DNA from 3 places in the Marinobacter excellens LAMA 842 genome. Region 2 is predicted to be linked to each of the others. Evidence: predicted binding sites of a transcription regulator. Region 2 holds the regulator's gene; each other region holds the start of a gene.
The links. Region 2 encodes FliA, which starts transcription of late flagellar genes. Its sites were predicted from a motif close to CTAAAGTTTNNNNNNNNNNNGCCGNTAA; they were not measured.
Positions count from the first base shown of each region.

Region 1: a site for FliA is predicted at 1,488-1,515, ahead of J122_RS13345 (methyl-accepting chemotaxis protein). Genes of this name have one in related genera too.
Region 3: a site for FliA is predicted at 1,699-1,726, ahead of J122_RS27295 (methyl-accepting chemotaxis protein). Genes of this name have one in related genera too.

Region 1 covers NZ_LOCO01000016.1:14,815-18,094, reverse strand. The annotation lists gene J122_RS13355 (ABC transporter permease) at 1-182, shown strand, start outside; gene J122_RS13350 (efflux RND transporter periplasmic adaptor subunit) at 206-1,414, shown strand; gene J122_RS13345 (methyl-accepting chemotaxis protein) at 1,546-2,856, shown strand; gene J122_RS13340 (hypothetical protein) at 2,900-3,280, opposite strand, start outside.
Region 2 covers NZ_LOCO01000007.1:57,726-61,005, reverse strand. The annotation lists gene J122_RS08340 (protein phosphatase CheZ) at 1-713, opposite strand, end outside; gene cheY (chemotaxis response regulator CheY) at 734-1,117, opposite strand; gene J122_RS08330 (RNA polymerase sigma factor FliA) at 1,277-2,020, opposite strand; gene J122_RS08325 (MinD/ParA family protein) at 2,053-2,865, opposite strand; gene flhF (flagellar biosynthesis protein FlhF) at 2,936-3,280, opposite strand, start outside.
Region 3 covers NZ_LOCO01000005.1:73,051-76,330, reverse strand. The annotation lists gene J122_RS27295 (methyl-accepting chemotaxis protein) at 73-1,647, opposite strand; gene J122_RS27290 (hypothetical protein) at 1,777-2,382, opposite strand; gene J122_RS27285 (QsdR family transcriptional regulator) at 2,503-3,081, opposite strand.

The DNA of each region.
Region 1 (3,280 bases), on a different contig from region 2:
TTGGCCAGCTCGTGGTAACAGCCATGCAAACCGAATTATACCGGGTGCCACTGATCATCACCGGTAAAACCCTGGCACCGGCAGCCAACGTAGTGATCGCCTCTGCCCTGATCTCCGGCTTCATCACCTGGCGCAGGCTCCGTAAACTGGACCTGGTGGCCGTACTGAAAACCCGTGAATAAACTCAACTTGCAGGGAACACCTCATGGCCGTGCGTAACCACATCACCGGCAAAAGACTTTTCTGGTCACTGATGGCAGCACTGACCGTGGTGACTTTCGCGTTTATCTTGAGGCCAGAGCCGGTTTGGGTAGACCTGTCTACCGCGCAACGGGGCCCGCTGGAGGTAACCGTGCGGGAAGAAGGTAAAACCCGGGTAAAAGACCGCTATCTGGTGTCATCACCGGTAACCGGCTTTGTACACCGGCTTGAGCTGGACGTGGGAGACACGGTTATCCCCGGGGAGTTACTCACCCTGATCGACCCCATGCCCGCCAGCATTCTGGATGCCCGCAGCCGCGCTGAAGCAGAAGCCCGAGTCGCTGCCGCCCGCTCTTCGCTCCAATCCATCCGCCAGAAGGCCGCCGCGGCGGAGGCCGACGCAGACTTCAGCCAACAGGAATACCAGCGATTACTGGCACTAAGACCGTCCAGCTTTGTCTCGGACGAACAGTTGCAACAGGCCAGAACCACCGCCGCCCGTGCCCAGGCTATCTTGCGCTCTGCCAGGTTTGATGAAGAAGTCGCCAGCCATGAACTCGCTGCTGCGCAAACCCGGCTGCAGGTGTCCAGCGCCACCGCCAACGGAGGCAAACCGGCAGAGCGCGTAGCGGTTCGTTCCCCCATTCATGGTGCTGTACTCGGGCTGGTCAGGAAAAGCGAAGGCATTGTCCAGGCCGGAGAGCCATTACTGGAATTGGGAGACCCGGGCACCCTGGAAGTGGTCGTAGACGTACTGAGTTTCGATGCCGTGAAACTGGAGCCTGGCCTGGCCACCCGCCTGACAGGATGGGGCGGCCCCACCCTCAATGCGGTTATCCGGCGAGTGGAGCCCGTTGGCTTCCAGGATGTCTCAGCACTTGGTGTTGAAGAACAACGGGTAAAAGTTATTGCCGATATGCTCAGCCCCCACGAACACTGGCAGCTTCTGGGCGATGGCTACCGAGTGGATGCCGAGTTTATTCTTTGGCAAGCCGAAGACGCCCTGCAAGTGCCAGCCTCCGCCCTGTTCCGCCACAACAACGGGTATGCGGTTTTCAAGGTTACCGGAGACCGCGCCAATATCCAGCCAGTGGAGGCTGGCCACGGTAACGGACTAAGCACCGTCATCCTGTCGGGGCTCGATGAAGGCGACCGCGTTGTAAGGCACCCGGAGCGTGGGCTGAATGATGGAGATCGAATCCGGGTTCGTTGAACCTATCTGGCAACGGAATGTCTATACACTGAGCAGAGCTGACCGATGCCGTTTAATTTCCTTCCAGCCAGAGCTCAAGAATCAGCTGTCCAGGCCGTTAAAAAGGAACTCTCTCTCATTGGGATTTCCTGATGTTTAATCGCCAGCTCAAAAAAGAACTCCAAGACCAACGTGCCGAATTGGCTATGCTGCGCCAGCTGGCGCAGCAGATGGACCGCGGCATGTTATCGGTAAGGCTCGATTCCAACTTCTGCGTCTGCGCTGTAAACCAGGACTTCGCCGACACTCTGGGCTACCAGTCAGACCAGCTTCTTGGCCGACCGCTGTCGGATCTTGTTCCGCCCTATGTCTCAAAGCTGCCCTGCTTCCATAACTTCAACAAGGCAATGGCAGAATTCGCGCCGGTTAGCGACAACTACCGCTACTTGAGCGCCAGTGGCCCACTGGTGTGGCTGAACATACACTGGTTTCCCGTGCGCGGGGCGGATGGCAAGCTCGCTTACGTTCAAGGCTATGCCCGCGACGTCACCGAAACCGTGGAAGGTGGAAAAGAAAGCGAGGCCTTCATTGATGCACTGATCCGTTCCACCGCGGTTATTCAATTCAACCTAGACGGCACGGTTATCACCGCAAACAATCAGTTTCAGCGGGCCATGGGCTATCAGCTCAACGAACTCGTTGGCCAGCATCACCGCAAATTCTGCACGCCAGAGGAAGCCAACTCCCCTGAATATGACGCCTTCTGGAAAAAACTTAATAACGGAGAGTACGTGGCAGACCGCTTCAAACGGATCGACAGCCGTGGCCACGAGGTATGGCTGGAGGCCACCTATAACCCGGTCTACGATGCCGAGGATAACCTATCCAAGGTGGTAAAGTTTGCCAGCGTGGTCACTGATCAGGTCGCACGGGAAGCCGAAGTACGGGAGGGCGCAAGCGTAGCCTACGACGTCTCACAGCAAACGGATATAAGCGCCCAAAAGGGCACGACCGTGGTCCAGGAGACCGTCGAAACGATGCAAAAAATAGCAGCTCAAATGCAGGCTGCGACTGAAAGCATCGAAGCCCTGAGCAAACAATCACTGCAAATCAACTCGATCGTGCAAACCATTGGTGGTATCGCCGCGCAAACCAACCTGTTGGCGCTAAACGCAGCGATTGAAGCTGCCAGAGCGGGCGAACATGGACGCGGATTTGCCGTGGTTGCTGACGAAGTGCGGCAATTGGCAGCCCGTACCAGTCAAGCCACGGATGAGATTGTGAGCGTCGTCGAGAAAAACCAGGTGCTCTCGGATGAAGTCATGCACCAGATGTTCCGCACCCGGGAGAATGCAGAGCAAGGGCTGGAACTGGCCAATCAGGCGGGTGAAGTGATTCTGGAAATCAAGGAAGGCGCCAAACAGGTTGTGGACGCTGTTGAGCGCTTTGCCAAAGAGTTGTAAACAGCTCCCGAAGTGTCATTTGAATATCAACTGAAACTACCGTTCAAAACCCGAATCCGAAACCAAGGCCCACGAGGGTACCATTGATTTCAGTGTTGCCCTCAAACGTAAAGGCCGTATAGAAACGGCTGCCTCGTCCAACCAACTGAGTAGACCAGGCAACCCCGGTGTCCCGGCGCACCTGCTTTGCCTCCTCTACCTGTTGTCTCAGGGTTTCCTTGATCCACCCCGGGCCACCACCAATCCATACCTCAGCAGCCCCCTGGCTACTGCTCTGGCCCCACGCACGGTATTGATAGAGTAAGGCATGCTCGCGAATAGTTCGGCCCTCGCTGTCACTGGAATCGCAATCGGACCGGAGATCACACAGCGTGATGACGTCTTTAAAAGCCGACCAGCCATTTGAAGCATCATTGGAAACATC
Region 2 (3,280 bases):
TTGATCTGAGGCCCTACCCCTTTTTCGGCCGATTCTTCTTTTTCTTCAATCTGGTGCACAGTGCCGGTGAGCTGGTCCACATGGCTGGCCATCACCACCAGGCCAAGCAGGTTCTCTTCGACTTCTTTCACAAGAGCCGTGACTTTCTGGATAACCTGCCCGGTAAGATCCTGGAAGTCCTGGGCCAGAAGGATTTCTGACAGGTTGCTGTACAGGGTATCGGAATCTGTGGCCAGGCCCGCAAAGAAGCGATCAATACGACCGTACAGCTCCCGGAATTCTGCCGGCTCCATGTCACGACGGCGCAACCGCTGCCATTCGTCTCTCAGAGCCGTTGCCTCGTCGCGCATGGTATGCGCCACCGGCATGCTTTCTTCCACCAGGTCCATGGTGCGGTTGGCTGCCTGGCTGGTCATCTGGACAACGTAGGCCAGCCGATCCGAGGCATCGGACATCTTGGACAAGGCTTCTTTCTGCTCGGCACTGCGGGCGTCTATCTGAAAATTCCGGATAGCTTCATGCAGGCTTCGGGTCAACCGCCCCACTTCCCGGTAGAGGCTCTGGTCGCGAACCTCACTGAGGTCATTAATTACCGACATTGCCCGGGCGTAGTCACCGGAACTGATGCACTGGGCCAACTCCGAACTCTGCTGCTGGAGCTTTTCGGTTACCTCCGGGTCTAGGCCCTGATGGTTCTCGTTCTTGTCAGTCATGACAGCCATCCGACCTCTGGTTACTGGATTCGCTCGAAGATCTTCTCAATCTTTTCCTTGAGAACGGCAGCGGTAAACGGTTTGACGACGTACCCGTTAACGCCGGCCTGCGCCGCCGCCACAATCTGGTCACGCTTGGCCTCCGCGGTTACCATCAGCACCGGCAGGTTCTTCAGGTTCTCGTCTGCCCGCACCGCCTTGAGCAGATCAAAACCCGACATGCCAGGCATGTTCCAGTCGGTCACCAGGAAGTCGTACTTGCCGCTCCTGAGCATGGGCAATGCAGTGTTGCCATCGTCCGCTTCATCCGTATTGGTGAAGCCAAGATCACGCAGCAGATTCTTGATGATTCGCCGCATTGTGGAAAAGTCATCCACAATGAGAATTTTCATGTTTTTGTCCAATGGGACCTCCAGTCAGTAACACCCGGATTTCATTAAGCCTTTTGAAAGTCTAGCAGGCCGCTGCTTTAACCGCTTATTGTGTGGTGTTTGGCCGCGTTGTAAAGCGCCGGTTACCAAAATCTACACAGTTACGCGCCGCGCGGTCAGCGCCGGCCCGGTTTATTCTGGCTCGTCTTCCCGCCAATCGGACAACCGCCCCCTGAGACGAAGGGCCGCCTGGCTATGAATCTGGCTGACCCGGCTCTCGCTGACGCCCAGCACCGCGCCGATTTCCTTCAGGTTGAGCTCTTCCTGGTAGTAGAGGCTCAACACCAGCTTTTCTCGCTCAGGAAGCTCTTCGATTGCCTCTGCCAGGCTTTTCTGGAATGCATTTGATGCAATGCCATCCAGGGGATTATCGCTGGCCTCTGTTTCTTCTATCGGCAGCTCTCCGGATTCATTGAGCTCATCAAGGCTAAAAAGTCGGCCACTGTTGGCGTCTGCCAGGGACGCATGATATTCCGACAGGTCAATGCCCAGCTCTTCGGCAACATCGACATCCTGGGCCTCGCGCCCGGTGCGGTCTTCCACGGTTTTGATGGCTGCCGCGATACGGCGGGCATTGCGATGAACAGAGCGCGGCACCCAGTCGCCCTTGCGGATTTCATCCACCATGGCGCCTCTGATTCGAATACCCGCGTATGTCTCGAAGGTGGCACCCTTGCCGGTGGAATAGCGTTGTGCAGCTTCCAGCAGGCCAATCATGCCGGCCTGCATGAGGTCTTCAAGCTGAACCGAGGCCGGCAAACGGGCCATCAGATGAAGGGCGATTTTCTTGACCAGCGGCGCATGCTCCTCAATCAGCTGAGAGGGGCCTTTTGCGCCAGCCTGATGGTAGATTCCCAGGTTTTTCGCCAATGTCATGTATCCGGTTTTCTTATAGGACTGGATTCAGATCAGACTTCGACGAGCCGCTCCACGAAAAACTCCAGATGCCCTCTTGGCGATGATGGCAGCGGCCAGCTGTCCACTTTCTCTGCCAGGGCACGGATCGCCAGCGACGCCTTAGCCCGTGGATAGGCATCCAGAACGGCCCGCTGCCGCTGAACGGCTTTTTTGACGGCTTCGTCGTAAGGCACGATACCTACATATTGTAGTGCTACATCAAGGAAACGCTCGGTGACACGGGTCAGTTTTTCATACAGATGCCGGCCTTCCTGCTCATTTCGCACCTGATTCGCCAGAATACGGAATCGGTTGGTGCCGTAGTCGCGATTCATCAGTTTGATCAGGGCATAGGCGTCAGTAATCGAGGTAGGCTCGTCGCACACCACCAGCAGTAATTCCTGGGAGGCCCGCAGGAAGCTGACGACGGACTCGGAAATACCGGCTGCTGTGTCAACAATCAGCACATCAATCTGGTCACCCAGCTCGCTGAAGGCGTTGATCAGCCCTGCATGTTCCATCGGGCTCAACTGGGTCATGCGCTGGGTGCCGGATGATGCGGGAACAATCTTGATACCACCCGGGCCGTTGACCAGAACGTCCTTGAGGTCGCACTCGCCACTGAGCACATCCTGCAGATTGCGATTGGCGGTAATGCCCAACAGCACGTCGATATTGGCAAGGCCAAGGTCTGCATCCAGCAACACCACCCGCCGGCCTTTCTGGGCCAGCGCGATACCGAGGTTGACGGACACATTACTCTTGCCGACACCGCCCTTGCCGCCGGTAACCGCAATCACCTGAACCGGATGTGGTCTGCTCATACTGTTATCAGTCTCTTACTGCGTTCTTGTGTGGGCACAAACGGCAGCGCACCGGCTGTACCACCGGGCCTCAGGCCCCTTCTGCAACGGCCTGGCCGTGCTGCATTGTTTTCAGGCGTTCTACGCCCAACCGCACCAGAGGAATGGCCTCTGCCCGGTGCAGGTCTTCGGGAATCTTCTGGCCATCGGTATACCATGCCACTGGCAGGCCAGTTTCCATGACAAAGCCCAAAGACTCACCCAGTGTCAGCGCTTCGTCAATCTTGGTCATGACGCAGCCTGCAAGGTTTGCCATCTTATAGCAATGCCACACGGATTTCATGATGCGCGGCTGGCTGGTGGCAGACACGACCAGATGGGTACGGATATTGTGATCGCTCCGGGCCAACTCCGCCAGCTGTTCCTGATAACCGCG
Region 3 (3,280 bases), on a different contig from region 2:
AACCCGGCGCTGGAGACAGTCGCCGGGTTTTTTATGGCCTTGAATAACTGCGGGAGGCGCAATCGCCAGGGGTTACACCCTGAACTGTGCCACCTGGGTGCTGAGTCCTTCCGCCAATCTGGCCAGCTCTTCACTGGCGGCCGATACCTGCTCGGTCGATGTGGCGCTCTGCTCGCCAACATCACGAATCAGGGTGACGTTCTGGTTGATGTCCTCGGCAACAGACGTCTGTTGTTCTGCCGCAGTGGCGATCTGGCTGTTGTACTGTCGGATCTCCTCCACTGCTTCAGCCATTTCCTGAATGGTGGCACCGGCGGTCTGCGCGCGCTCAAGGGTCTGTTCGGCCAGTTTGGAGCCTTTCTCCATGGTGGTGACTGAGGTTTCGGCGCTGCTCACCAGATTGCTGATCAGGGTTTCGATCTCGGTGGCGGAACTCTGGGTGCGTTGGGCCAGTGAGCGGACTTCATCGGCCACCACGGCAAACCCGCGACCCTGCTCGCCTGCGCGAGCAGCCTCAATGGCCGCGTTCAGGGCCAGCAGGTTGGTCTGCTCGGCGACGGATTTGATGACGTCCAGAACGGTGCCAATGTTCTGGGTGTCGCTTTGCAGATCGCGAAGCTGCTTCATCACTGTGCCGATCTGGCGGTTCAGATCAGTCACAAACGTCAGGGTCTCGTTGACGGCGGCTTCGCCATCGCCGGATTTCTGGCTTGCCAGCTGTGCTGCTGCAAAAGCCGCTTCGGCGCTCTTGGCAACGTCACTGACGGTGGCGACCATTTCATTCATGGCCGTGGCCACTTGATCGGTCTGGTCCCGCTGCTCTGCCACACCTTGGCGAGTTTGGTCGGTTACTGCGGAAAGCTCTTCGGAGGACGACGCAATGTTAGAGGCGCCCGTGTCTATCTGCTGAATCAGTTCCCGAAGTCGGGTCACCATGGTGCCGAAGGCGGCCAGCAAGCTGCCGAATTCATCACCGCGGTCGCTATTGACCATTACGGTAAGATCTCCGGAGGCAACCTTGTTAGCAACGTTGACCGTTTCCCGAATTGGGCGGGTAATGGCTTGAATCATATACCATGCGATCAGTATCGAGATGGCAACTCCCAGCAGCGCGATGACACTGAGCTGGGTAACTGCAACGCTGAAGTCTTCATCCATGCGCTGAACCTGAATATTCTGCAGTTCCCCGGTAATCCCGACCATATCCTGGGCTACTTCCGTCATTTGAGCTTCCAGGCCCTGGACAACGGAGCGCGAGCTATCAAGGTTCTGAGCCAATTCCCCAAGCAGGGATTTGTAACGCTGGATTGATTCAACCACTGAGTCCACCCGGGTATTATCTTCGGCGACTACCAGTGACTCTTTCAGGGGAATTAATGAGCTTGCTGCCCGGTCAGCAAAGCGTTCGGCTTCTCTCCGATGGCCGATTTCCCGAGTCATCTGAAAGTACTTCACAGCAACTCTCGCACGAATAAGGTTCGATTCTGCACTGCTGACCGTTGCTACAATCACAGAGCGGTCATGGTAATCTCCCAGCCTGTCAACGCTAACGTAGACCAAAACGATGGTTATCAGAACCAGTAGGCTAAAGCCGGCGCCGAGTTTTTTACCTACCGAAATGTCGTTCAGCTTGGCGGTAATTGACATTGATGTTTCCTTTTTATCAGTCAAGAGCTAGTTGGGGAGGAGGGTTAATGCTTAACGGCAATAACCCCCAAACCTTTAGATAAAGGACCCAAATATGACCTGAATCAATGTCGGTTCAGTAAATTTTGGTTACCAGCCGCTGTCTTCATCCTCGCTCAGGGCCCGCAATTCCTCCATAAACGGTCGAACCGCCCGTTTATCGCTTTCCGGTGCGTTCCTTGCCGTGTCCATGGCGGAAGTAGCGGATTGCATCATCGCCCGCATCTGGGCTTTTTGTTCTTCGGTCATATGAGGGCTGTTTTCGATTTCAGCCAGTGCCTGCTGCATTTCCTGTTGCGCTACGCCCCCTTGCTGGTCCATCTCCAGGGCGAACCAGGCACGGAACACACGGTCCCCGGTCTCGCCCCATTGGTCCACGCTGGAGAAACCATGTTGTTTGACGACTTTTTCAAGTTCGCCGTACATGGCATGGCCTTTCAGATCTTTGAGGCTGGAAGAGAACACGGTGGAGAAATCCATGTTTTCGTCGTCCTGCTCGGCTTCCAGGGCATCTAGAAATTCTTTGTGGTCCTCGGCCAGGGTTTCGGCGGCACCGAGGCTGTCGATGAATGACCGGACGGTTTTTTCTGTCAGGTCGCGAGCTTGAGCCTGGGGGGCGAGTGTGAGGGCAGTCAGGGCGAGTGCAATGATGATTGGCGTAAACAGTTTCTGGCTAATGGATTGGTGTAACGGCATGTCGCGCTCCTTTGCGGGTGTTGATTCCGGGTGTTTGTGGTCTGCTTTTGAACGGGCCGGGGCCCGGCGTTATTGCGTCAGATTAGCCTGCGTTGCACGGTTCTGCCAGCGCAGATGTTGTCAGACTTTCCCGCCTAGCAGGATGCGCACAGCGGTGCAGGCATCTTCCAGCTCTTCATCCCTGGGTTCGCGGCCGCCGATGATATCGCTGTACAGACAGGATTCGGCGATGCGCACCATGAAGTAGGACAGGCTCTGGATGTTCATCGGTGGGCTCAGGTGGCCGGCGCGCACTTCGTCTTTCAGTAAGCGGGTGTTCACTTCCACGGTGCGGGCGTGCAGGGTGGAGTGAGACGAGGTGAGCATTTTCAGGGCGTATTCAGGGTCCTGGTGCAGGAATTTGCGCAGGGGGCTGAAGTGCAGAATGGTCATGTTGATGTGGCGGAATACGCCGACCACGTAATCTACGCCATGGCCGGGGGTTTGGGCCCGGGCTTCTTTGTACAGAGGCTCATAGAGCGACCATAGGATTTCACCAATCAGGAGGTCTCGGTTGCCGACCCAGCGGAACAGGGTAGCTCGGCCGATGTGCAGGTCATCGGCGAGGGAGGCGAGGCTGATTTTCTCCCCTTTTAGCCACATTCTTCTGGCGCGACGGAAGGCGTCCAGGGGGGTGGTTTTGGTGATTTGTTCGGTCACTTTGGGCTCTTTGGTTGGTGTGGGGTCATTCTAGCGGTTGCGGGGCTTTGGGGCTATGGCCCTTTGGCCTTGGTGCTGTTTTCCTCCCTAGCCTGCGGGTTGGGGAGTTTGTGGGAGTGGGGGCCTACTTTCCAAAAAACGCTACAAGCACATCCCTGTGCGCTTCGCTCCGGCCATCCATGGCCTCCGAGATTTTTGG